Regions from separate parts of the Rhizobium sp. NZLR10 genome, predicted to be linked through region 2. Evidence: predicted binding sites of a transcription regulator. Region 2 holds the regulator's gene; each other region holds the start of a gene.
What was found. The regulator LexA, encoded in region 2, represses DNA repair genes until DNA is damaged. The targets are predictions, from matches to a motif close to TGTTCNNNNTGTGTTCNG.
Positions count from the first base shown of each region.

Region 1: a site for LexA is predicted at 1,892-1,909, ahead of HJB82_RS28235 (glycosyl transferase). Genes of this name have one in related genera too.
Region 3: a site for LexA is predicted at 1,941-1,958, ahead of recA (recombinase RecA). Genes of this name have one in related genera too.

Region 1 is NZ_JABDWE010000024.1:18,013-21,915, forward strand. It holds gene HJB82_RS28220 (4-(cytidine 5'-diphospho)-2-C-methyl-D-erythritol kinase) at 1-188, shown strand, start outside; gene moaB (molybdenum cofactor biosynthesis protein B) at 188-739, shown strand; gene HJB82_RS28230 (hypothetical protein) at 822-1,136, opposite strand; gene HJB82_RS28235 (glycosyl transferase) at 1,320-1,838, opposite strand; gene HJB82_RS28240 (PA0069 family radical SAM protein) at 1,978-3,135, shown strand; gene HJB82_RS28245 (ribonuclease HII) at 3,382-3,903, shown strand, end outside.
Region 2 is NZ_JABDWE010000002.1:217,271-221,173, forward strand. It holds gene HJB82_RS04285 (ComEC/Rec2 family competence protein) at 1-1,569, shown strand, start outside; gene lexA (transcriptional repressor LexA) at 1,550-2,269, opposite strand; gene HJB82_RS04295 (VOC family protein) at 2,466-3,362, shown strand; gene kdsA (3-deoxy-8-phosphooctulonate synthase) at 3,359-3,903, shown strand, end outside.
Region 3 is NZ_JABDWE010000021.1:56,045-59,947, forward strand. It holds gene HJB82_RS26440 (pseudouridine-5'-phosphate glycosidase) at 1-812, opposite strand, end outside; gene HJB82_RS26445 (carbohydrate kinase family protein) at 899-1,843, opposite strand; gene recA (recombinase RecA) at 2,073-3,161, shown strand; gene alaS (alanine--tRNA ligase) at 3,327-3,903, shown strand, end outside.

The DNA of each region.
Region 1 (3,903 bases), on a different contig from region 2:
AGATTGCGGCAATCTCGGCGATGCTGCAGGCGCGCGGCGCGCTTTTGGCTCGCATGTCCGGTTCCGGCGCCACCTGTTTCGGGATCTTTGCCAGCATGACGGCCGCGCAAGATGCGGCGGCAGCTCTTCACGCCGAGCGGCCCGACTGGTATTTTCAGGTAACGGAAACGGTTTCAGGAGGCATGTGATGGCTGGTCTGGAAGAAAAGCGGCCCTTCGTCGCCGTCGGCATCGCGATTCTCACAGTTTCGGATACGCGCACCCCGGAGACGGACAAGTCAGGCGACACGCTGGCGGAGCGAATTGCCGAGGCGGGCCACAGGCTGGTCGACCGAGCGATCGTGCCTGACGATCGGGAGAAAATTGCAGCCCGGGTGAAGGCCTGGACCGAACGGGACGAGATCGACGTCGTCATCACCACCGGCGGCACCGGCTTCACCGGCCGCGATGTGACGCCTGAGGCGCTGGAACCTTTGTTCGAAAAGCGCATGGACGGCTTTTCCGCCATCTTCCACCGCATCTCCTATGAGAAGATCGGCACGGCGACGATCCAGTCGCGCGCTACGGCAGGCGTTGCCAACGCCACCTTCATCTTCGCGCTGCCGGGCTCGCCCGGCGCCTGCCGGGATGCCTGGGACGGCATTTTGAAAGGGCAGCTCGACTACCGCAGCGCGCCGTGCAATTTCGTCGAAATCATGCCGCGTCTGGACGAGCATTTGAAACGCGGCGCGGCGAAATAATGCATGTCGCCCGGGAGTGTGCCGCGGTTCCGGGATACCGACATTCATAAAACAACTAAAGCGGGCCGCGCTTTTGAATTCGCTATATGGCAAGGCCCGGCAAAGCGGGCATCGTTTCCCAGCTGTCACCCGACAGCAGGATGCAGCTGATGCCATGAACATCCGTGACGACGAGCGTCCAGGTTCCGCTTTCGGCGGCATAGACCTCGAGAACGGCGTTCTGGTTGACCAGGCCGACTGCCGTCAGCTTTTCAGCGAAGTTCCTGTCGAGGAAATTGACGACGTCGGATCGGCCTGCGCAACTGAGCATCGTCTGCGATGCTGCCGAATGCGGATGCGCGATCATCAATGTCGGCAATATGACGGCCAGCAGGCCGTAGACCATACCGTGTGCCATGACGCACCTCCTTTCGCCGGGACCCCGGCAGAAGAGGAGATTTTCGCTGACCTGTTCTGCCGTCCACCGGCATTCCATGGCCATCCGTTGCGAAGCGAGGCGCTTCGGCGGCGCCATCGACGAATTATAGCGCAAAATTCCATTGGGCGCCATCTTTGCGCGATGACGGGAGGAGCGCGAATATTACCGCGCGGCTCTGGCGACCCAGGAGGGAATCAGTTCGCTCGCGAGCTTGCGTGGCTTCTGACCCTTGGCGAACTCAGCAAGGCGCATGCCGCTATGGGCAGCGGCGAGCGCCTGTTTCTTCGGCATCAGCAAACCAAGCTCCAGCGGCGGCACGGCGCGGCCGAGGCGGCGGAGGAACGGGCGCCGGTAGCCACGCGAGGCGGTGAAACGCGCCGGCAGCTTGTTCAGCGCGACATATTCGGCGATCTCGTCGATCCAGCCGGCCTGGGGTCTGGCGCCCGGCTCGACGAAAAGCAGCCATTCGCCGCGGGCCGAGCGGACGATGTCCTTGATATCCCACTGCGAATGAAAACGGCAGCCGGCGGCGTCGGCGAGCCGCGAGGTGCCGTCGCGCGAGCCGTGATCGAGCACGACCACATCGCTGACGAGCCCCTCCACCGCGCCTGCCACCAATACCGATAGGGTCTGCGCCAGCTCAGATTCCTGATCCTGACATTCGAGAACAACCGTCAACATTGCCTATTCATAATGCGCCGCACAAAATTTTGCCAGCGGCGTTTTCCGCATTTTGTTCTTGCATTGTTCTTGTTTTGCGGATAGGAATTTAATCATCAAAACGGGCGGGAGCGATGGCTTTCCGTCACGGGAGAATCCGATGAGAGAGCAGTCCCTGGCAGGGCAGGCCGCATTCGCGCCTGCCAACACAGCAGATATTGCCGATGCGATGATGGTGTCTTCCGGCCTGCGGATCGAGGTCGATCGGCGGCGCGGGCGTGGGGCGGGACTGAACCCGACCGGGCGGTTCGAGGCGCTGCAGCGGGAAACCTTCGATGACGGGTGGCAGACGCTGGAAGAGCTTCCGCCGTTCAAGACCGACGTGCAGATCGAGAAACCCCGCACGGCCATCACCCGCAACGAATCGCCGGATATTCCCTTCGACCGATCGATCAATCCCTATCGTGGCTGCGAACATGGCTGCATCTATTGTTTCGCGCGGCCGACACATGCCTATATGGGGCTCTCGGCGGGGCTCGATTTCGAGACGAAGCTCTTTGCCAAGCCGGATGCGGCAAAACTGCTGGAGCGGGAACTCGCCAAACCGGGTTATAAGGTGCGGGCGATCGCGATCGGCACCAATACCGACCCCTATCAGCCGATCGAGAAGGAGTGGCGCGTCATGCGCGGCATTCTTGAGGTCTTGAACAAGGCGAACCATCCGGTATCGATCGTCACCAAGTCGGCGATGATCCTGAGGGATCTCGATATTCTGCAGGATATGGCGGCGAAGAACCTGGTGCGCGTCGGCATCTCCGTGACCACGCTCGACCGCAAGCTTGCCCGGACGATGGAGCCGCGCGCCGCCACGCCGCCGCGCCGGCTGGAGACCATTCACACGCTGTCGGAAGCAGGCATCCAGACGGCTGTGATGGCCGCCCCGCTGATCCCGGCGCTGAACGATCACGAGCTGGAACGCATCCTCGAATCGGCCAAGGCTGCCGGCGCAGCCGAGGCGAGTTATGTCATCCTGAGGCTGCCGCTCGAGGTCAGCCCGCTGTTTCGCGACTGGCTGCTGCAGCACTACCCCGATCGTTACCGGCATGTGATGTCGCTGGTGCGCTCGATGCGCGGCGGCAAGGATTATGATGCCGAATTCGGCAAACGTATGAAGGGCGCCGGTCCCTATGCCTGGCAGATCGCCCGGCGCTTTGAAATGGCGGCAAGACGTTTCGGCCTGACGCGACGCGGCATGCCATTGCGCGACGACCTGTTCGTGCCGCCTGATGGTAGCGGCGTGCAACTGTCACTGCTGTAACCGTTTGTTTTACGCAATTCTGGGCAACAGCGCTTCGCGCTTTGCCCCGGGGAAAACCGCAAGGCACTTTTCCTGCAATTGCTTGAAGCTTGCGCATCGGCCCATCGAGAAACCGCCCTGTTTTCGAGCTCCGAGCGCAATTCCCGCGGATGGGCCTGACCGCCACCATCCGCCGGACCCGGTCCCCGACCGCCGCCCTGATCGGGGACTTGCGGGCAATCGGGTTGGCGTGCGAGGTTCAGCCGCATGAAACCTCGCACGCCACCCGATTCTCCGCTGCTTTTCCAAGCGGTTCCGCTGGTGCCGGATTTCCGGCTGGAGCTCAAAGCCCGCAAGGCCGGCCACTGGCCGGTCGCCGGCGCCGACGAGGCAGGCCGCGGGCCGCTGGCCGGGCCGGTCGTCGCAGCCGCCGTCATCCTCGATCCGAAGCGCATCCCTGAGGGTCTGAACGATTCCAAGCAGCTTTCGGCGCAACGGCGCGAGGAGTTGTTCGTGCAGATCCTGGCGACCGCCACCGTCTCCATCGCCTCCTCCAGCTCGACCCGCATCGACGAGACCGATATCCGCAAGGCGAGCCTCGACGCCATGCGCCGCGCTATCTGCGGCCTCGCCATTCCGGCAAGCTACGTGCTGACCGACGGGCTAGACGTGCCGCCCGGCCTCGATTGCCCCGGGCAGGCTGTGGTCAAGGGTGATGCCCGTTCAGTCTCGATCGCTGCCGCCTCGATCGTCGCCAAGGTAACGCGCGACCGGATGATGGCCCGGGTC
Region 2 (3,903 bases):
GGCGCTTTTGCCGCTGCTTTGGTGACCGACGAGCGACGCGCCATCTCGAATGCGACGACGGAGGCGCTGCGCCAGTCCGGCCTTGCTCATATTGTCGCGATCTCCGGCCTCAACATGGCGCTGTCGGCCGGCATCTTCTTCGTCGGCTTCCGGATGCTGCTCAGCCTTTTTCCGGGCGTCGCTCAGGCCTATCCGACAAAGAAGATCGCCGCCGCCGGCGCGCTCAGCGCCGTCACCGCCTACTACCTGATTTCCGGCTTCGGGGTCTCGGCCGAACGTGCCTTCATCATGATGGCGATCATGCTGGTCGCCGTCTTCTTCGACCGGCCGTCGATCAGCCTGCGCAATGTCGTTCTCTCGGCGCTCGTCATCATCGCCATTTCGCCGTCCGAAGTCTTGGGCCCGAGCTTCCAGATGTCCTTTGCCGCGACATTGGCACTCGTATCGGGTTATCAACTGTGGAAGGACCGGCGCGTCCGCGAAAACGCCTTGCTGAAACTGCCGGTCTTCCGACCGGTCGTTGCCGTCGCCGGCTTCTTCGGCGGCGTCTTCCTGACCTCGCTGATCGGCGGTTTTTCCACGGCGCTGTTTTCGATCGAACATTTTCATCGCCTGACCGCTTACGGGCTGCCGGCAAATCTCGCGACGATGCCGATCATCTCCTTCATCGTCATGCCGGCCGGGCTGCTGGCGATGTTGCTCATGCCGTTCGGTCTGGACGTTCCGCTCTGGAAGGTGGTCGGCCTCGGCCTCGACCTGGTGATTGCGGTCGCCAAAACGGTGTCCGGTTGGGGCGGTGATATCGGCATCGGCCGCTTGCCGGCTTGGTATTTCGCTGTCGCCGTGGCCGGCTTTCTGCTGCTGACGCTGCTGCGCACCCGGCTGCGCCATATCGGCACATCGATTATCGCCGTCTCTACGCTCGGCGTGCTGCTTCTGCCGCTTCCCCGGGCGCCGGATCTGGTGATTTCGGAGGATGGCAGTCTCGTCGCAGTGGTCGCGGCTGCGGCAATCGCTTCCAACCGCGAAAACCCGCCGGATTTCATCTTCGATCAGTGGCAGAGAGCACTTGTCCTGCCGACGCATTTCCCGCCGAAAATGCTGGATGGTCCCGCTGTCCCGCCGGAGGGAGACGACCGCCGCGTCAGGCTTTCCCGCGATCAGCAGAATGAAGCGAGGGCGGCGATGCGGGCGGCTGTCGCCGGTGGTGAAGCAAACCGCTTTTCCTGCGTCAAAAAGGCCTGGTGCACATCAAGGCTCGGCAATGGTCATGTGGTTGCCGTCATCGACAACGCTGCCTATCTCGGTCCGGCTTGCGACGCGGCGGATATCGTCGTGACGTCGGTCCGCCTGCGGTTCAACAGCTGCCGATCAGGAGCGACGCTCTTTACCGGTGAGACGCTGCGCAGGACTGGCTCCGTCGAGCTGCGCTTCGCCGATGCCGGCCTGGAGGTCGTGACCGCATTCGAAACCCTGTCGCGCCCATGGAAGCGCCATCGCGCCTATGACTGGCGCAGCAACAGTTTTGCCGAATCCGGCCTCTCCAATGTCAGTGATAGCGGCGAATGAGGCCGACGAGCTTGCCCTGCACCTTGACGCGGTCCGGCCCGAAAATCCGGGTCTCATAAGCCGGATTGGCAGCCTCCAGCGCGATCGAGGCGCCCTTGCGGCGGAAACGTTTGAGCGTCGCTTCTTCGTCATCGACCAGGGCAACGACAATGTCGCCGGGACTTGCGGTGCTGCCGTTGCGGATGATTACCGTGTCGCCGTCGAAGATGCCGGCGTCGATCATCGAATCGCCCTTGACCTCCAGCGCATAATGTTCGCCGGAGCCGAGCATGTCTGCGGGAACGACGATGTCGTGGGTGTTATTCTGGATCGCCGAGATCGGAACGCCGGCAGCGATCCGGCCCATGACCGGCACGGAGACGGAGTTGCCGTTATCGGCGACCGGTTTTGCAGGAGCGGGGGCGGCGACCGGCTGCGGCTTGCCGAGGCTGCCCTCGATGACGCTTGGCGAAAAGCCGCGCCGGGGCTGGATGCTCGGGCTGTAGGCCTCCGGAAGCTTGATGACCTCGAGCGCCCGGGCGCGGTTCGGTAGGCGGCGAATGAAGCCACGCTCTTCAAGCGCTGTGATCAAACGATGAATGCCGGATTTCGAGGCCAGATCCAGGGCATCCTTCATTTCGTCGAAAGAGGGCGGAATGCCGGATTCCTTCATGCGCTCATGAATGAAAAGCAGGAGCTCCTGTTGTTTGCGCGTGAGCATCGACGTGTGACCCCTTGATTGAAACAAATCCAGAACAGAACACTATATGTTCCATATGTGTTCCGCAAGTAGCTAAATTTCCGTAAAACTTGCCGCCAACTCGTTGAGTTTTTTATTTTCATTCGCCGGATTGGCGCACATGTCTTGCATTGAAGGTGGCGCTGTCGCACCCTCTTGCGTTTCAGGGAGGGATATCATGAACGAGCACTCGGCCAAACCGCACCCGCTGGATCATGTCGTGCTGCCCGTTGTCAATATCGACCTGGCGCGCGAAAGGCTCGGCAAGCTTGGCTTCACCGTTGCCGCCGATGCCCGCCATCCCTTCGGAACGGAGAATGCCTGCGTCTTCTTTGCCGACAAGACCTATCTGGAGCCGCTCGGTATCGCCAGCCGCGAGGAGAGCGAGGCATCGGCGCGGCAAGGCAATGTCTTCACCGCCCGCAATCGGGCCTTCCGCTTCCGCTGTGGCGAGGAGGGGCTTTCGGCGGTGGCGTTCGGCACCGGGGATGCCGGCCGCGCTCATCGGAGCTTCGTCGGCAGCGGATCGAGCGCCGGCGACATGCTGCAGTTCAGCCGGCCGATGAAAATGCCGGACGGTTCCGAGACCATGGCCGGCTTCAAGCTGGCCTTTGCCGCTGAGTTGCGCGCGCCGGATTTCTTCCTCTTCTGTGTTGAGCGCATCAATCCTCTGCCGGCCGATCGCGGTGCGCTAGAGACGCATGCCAATGGCGTCACCGGCATTGCCGAGATCGCGCTTTGCGCGCCGGACCCCTCTGCATTCGCCGCCTTCGTCAGCCTTGCAACGGCGCAATCGGCCGTCGAGAAAACCGGTTTCGGCGTTAATATCGCGGCGCCGAATGCGAAAATCAGCCTGATGACGCCGGAAGGGCTGGAGGCCTATTTCGAGATCGCCGTCGCATCCGCCGACCGCGGCCTGCGCGGCCGGGCTATCCTCTTTGCCGTCACCGATCTTGCCGTGACAGAAGCGCATTTGGCTGCTAACGGAGTGACCTACACGCGCAAGAACAATCGCATTCTGGTGAAGCCCGCGCCCGGGCAGGGCACGCTCTTCGCCTTCGAGGAAACACGATGAGCACTGATACGAATTCCGAAGTCAGGATCGGCGAGGGCGCAGGCCAGGTCACATTTTCCAATACCGGCCGCCTGTCGCTGATTGCCGGCCCTTGCCAGATGGAGAGCCGCGACCACGCCTTCATGGTTGCCGGCACACTGAAGGAGCTTTGCGCCAAACTCGGCATCGGTCTCGTCTACAAGAGCTCCTTCGATAAGGCAAACCGCACCTCGCTCTCTGCCGAACGCGGCATCGGGCTTGAAAAGGGCATGCAGATCTTCGCCGACCTGAAGAAGGAGTTCGGTTTTCCCGTCCTGACCGACGTCCACACCGCCGAGCAATGCGCCGCGGTGGCAAAAGTGGTCGATGTCCTGCAGATCCCGGCTTTCCTCTGCCGCCAGACCGACCTTCTGATCGCCGCCGCCGAGACCGGCCGCGCCGTCAATGTCAAGAAGGGCCAGTTCCTCGCTCCCTGGGATATGAAAAACGTCCTGAAGAAGCTCAATGCCAGCGGCAATCCGAACGTGCTGCTGTGCGAACGCGGCGCCTCCTTCGGTTATAA
Region 3 (3,903 bases), on a different contig from region 2:
TAGGGCGTGACCGCCTTGCCGGTGATTTCGTCGCGCTCGGCGCTGTCCAGCGCCCGCTCAATATAGATTTCCATCTCCTCGCGGGCGATCTCGTCAGCCTCGGGCACCGGGTTGGCAATCAGCATGCCGCCGTCGATGCCGAGCTGTTCGCGCACCGTCTGGAAATTGGCAATGGCGGCCGGGCTGTTCAGTGACAGCGGGCTGCGGATGCCCGAGGAGCGTGACCAGAAGGCGGGGAATTCTTCGCTCTCGTAAGTGACGACGGGAACGCCGCGGGTTTCCAGCACCTCCAGCGTCTTCGGAATGTCGAGGATTGCCTTGGCGCCGGCGCAGACGACGATAACGCCGGTGCGCGCCAGTTCCTCGAGATCGGCGGAGATGTCAAAGCTTTCCTCGGCGCCGCGGTGCACGCCGCCGATGCCGCCTGTGGCAAAAACCCGGATGCCGGCGCGGGCGGCGGCAATCATCGTCGCGGCGACTGTGGTAGCGCCGGTGCGGCGCTCAGCGATCGCGAAGGCGAGATCGGCGCGCGACACCTTCATCACTTCGGTCGCCTTGGCAAGCTGCTCCAGTTCGCCGGCTTCAAGGCCGACATGCAGCGTGCCGTGAATGACGGCGATCGTTGCCGGGACGGCACCCTGTTCGCGAATGATCGTCTCGACGCTGCGGGCCATCTCGATATTCCCGGGATAGGGCATGCCGTGGGTGATGATCGTCGATTCCAGTGCCACCAACGGCGCGCCGCGCTGCTTGGCGCTGGCGACCTCTTTCGAATAGGCGATCGGCAGAAGAGGCGAGATGGGCTTGGTCATGATTTGTCCTGTCGTCGATGGAGCATGATGCCGAAAGTCTCAGCGGTTTCGGACGCGATCACACTCAACTATTTAATTTCGTCGTTTCAATGCAGAATTCTGACCTTGGGAACAAGGGCAAGCGCCGCATTCAAGAGATCCGGCGTCAGATTTTCGTTGACGGCGTGCCGCGACTGCACGGTCAGCGTGGCGGCCGCGGTGCCGTGGCGGACGGCCTCCTCGAGCGGCAGGCCGTCCATCAAGGCGGCGAGCGTGCCGGCTGCAAGAGAATCGCCGGCACCGGTGACATCGGCGACAGTGTCGGCGATCGGCGGCTGCAGCGTCACGGCGCGGCCCTCGCAAAGAGCGACGAGCTCGCGGCGGCCGCGGGTGACGACGGCGTTCCTGATGCCGATCGCGTTCAGAAGCGGCGGCCAGCCGGCAGCGTCTTCCGGCTGTTGCCCGGCAAGGGCGGCGGCCTCGGCCTCGTTCAGGAACAGGTAGTCGATATCCCCGATACAGGGTTTCAGCCTGACGACCTTTGCGGGCGAAATGGCGATCGCTGCGACCGGCTTTGCCAGGGACTGCGCCTTGGCAACGATCGCCGCGATCGTCTCCTCCGGCAGGTTGGCGTCGAAAAGAATGAGATCATGGACGGCGAAGGCCTCGCGCACCCAGCGGATGGAGAGACGCCGCGGCACGAAGAAGCGGTAGAGATCCATGTCGGCAAGGGCGATCACCAGATTGCCGTCCTTCTCAATGATCGCCGTATAGCTCGGCGTCTTGCGGTCGAGGAAGACGAAAGGCCGGTCGTCGATGCCGGCGAAATCGGCGGCTTCGCCGACCATCTCGCCCATCGGATCGCCGCCGCGCGGCGAGATCATCGTCACCTGAAAACCAAGCCTTGCGAGATTGCGCGCCGCATTGAAGCCGCCGCCGCCCGGCTCTTCGAACCAGGTCCCGGGATTGCTGGCGCCAGGCGCCGTCTCGCCCAAGATGCGGCCGCGTCTATCGATATGGGCACCACCGAGAACGAGAATCTTTCTGTTCATTTCAGTCGCTCTCCCAATGCCGAAAAAGCGAATCGATGCGATGCATTCTGATGGGCGCGTGTTGGCATTTCAGGTCTAAGCCGTTGCTTTGCATCGATAAAACAAAAATAGAACACGGGCCGTTTTACCTTTTTCTTTCAATTGTTTGATCGCCTATTGCGAGAATGGAACAAACAGGGTACAAACTCAACATTGCTTGGGCGGCTTCAATAACCTAAAGGTGGATCGGATGTCTCAGAATTCATTGCGGCTGGTAGAGGACAAATCGGTGGACAAAAGCAAGGCGCTTGAAGCGGCACTCTCACAGATAGAGCGGTCGTTCGGCAAGGGCTCGATCATGAAACTCGGCTCCAACGAGAATGTTGTCGAGATCGAGACGATCTCGACCGGCTCGCTTGGCCTCGATATTGCACTTGGCGTCGGTGGTCTGCCGAGGGGCCGCATCATCGAAATTTACGGGCCGGAAAGCTCGGGTAAGACAACGCTTGCACTGCAGACCATTGCCGAAGCGCAGAAGAAGGGCGGCATCTGCGCCTTCGTCGATGCCGAACATGCGCTCGATCCCGTCTATGCCCGCAAGCTTGGCGTCGATCTGCAGAACCTTCTGATCTCGCAGCCCGATACCGGTGAGCAGGCGCTCGAAATCACCGATACGCTGGTGCGCTCCGGCGCCGTCGACGTTCTTGTCATCGACTCGGTCGCTGCACTGACGCCGCGCGCCGAAATCGAAGGCGAGATGGGCGACAGCCTACCCGGCCTGCAGGCGCGCCTGATGAGCCAGGCGCTGCGCAAGCTCACCGCTTCGATTTCCAAGTCGAACACCATGGTGATCTTCATCAACCAGATCCGCATGAAGATCGGCGTCATGTTCGGTTCGCCGGAAACGACGACCGGCGGCAATGCGCTGAAGTTCTATGCCTCCGTGCGCCTCGACATCCGCCGCATCGGCGCGGTCAAGGAGCGCGAAGAGGTGATCGGCAACCAGACCCGCGTGAAGGTCGTCAAGAACAAGATGGCGCCGCCCTTCAAGCAGGTCGAGTTCGACATCATGTATGGCGAGGGCGTTTCCAAGACCGGCGAATTGGTCGATCTCGGTGTCAAGGCCGGCATCGTCGAGAAGTCGGGTGCCTGGTTCTCCTATAACAGCCAGCGTCTCGGCCAAGGCCGCGAAAACGCCAAGACCTTCCTGCGCGACAATCCGGATCTCGCTCGCGAAATCGAGCTGTCGCTGCGCCAGAATGCCGGCCTGATCGCCGACCGCTTCCTGCAGAACGGCGGACCGGATCCCGATGACAGTGATGCTGCCGCTGAGATGTGATCTCGCGATCAGTTTTTCTGCCAGTCCTTTAGAAAATCCAAACCGGCTGCATTCCCTGATCAGAATGCGGCCGGTTTTGTTTGTCTGCTGGACAGTGGCGGAGGCGAACGTTAAAAGCCGATGGATTTAGATTTACCTGCCTCGGGCAGCATTGAAGGGCATAGCATGAGCGGTGTGAACGATATCCGGTCGACATTCCTCGACTATTTCAAGAAGAACGGTCATGAGATCGTCTCGTCGAGCCCGCTCGTGCCGCGCAACGACCCGACGCTGATGTTCACCAATGCCGGTATGGTGCAGTTCAAGAACGTCTTCACCGGCCTTGAGAAGCGCCCTTATTCGACTGCGACAACGTCGCAGAAATGCGTGCGCGCCGGCGGCAAGCATAACGACCTCGACAATGTTGGTTATACGGCCCGGCACCTGACCTTTTTTGAAATGCTCGGCAACTTCTCGTTTGGCGACTATTTCAAAGAGAATGCGATCGAGCTTGCCTGGAAGCTGGTTACCGAAGGTTTCGATCTGCCGAAACATCGCCTGCTGGTGACTGTCTATTCCGAAGACGAAGAAGCTGCGACGCTGTGGAAGAAGATTGCCGGCTTCTCCGACGACAAGATCATCCGCATCCCCACCTCTGACAATTTCTGGCAGATGGGCGATACCGGCCCCTGCGGCCCCTGCTCGGAAATCTTCATTGACCAAGGCGAGAACGTCTGGGGAGGCCCTCCCGGTTCGCCGGAAG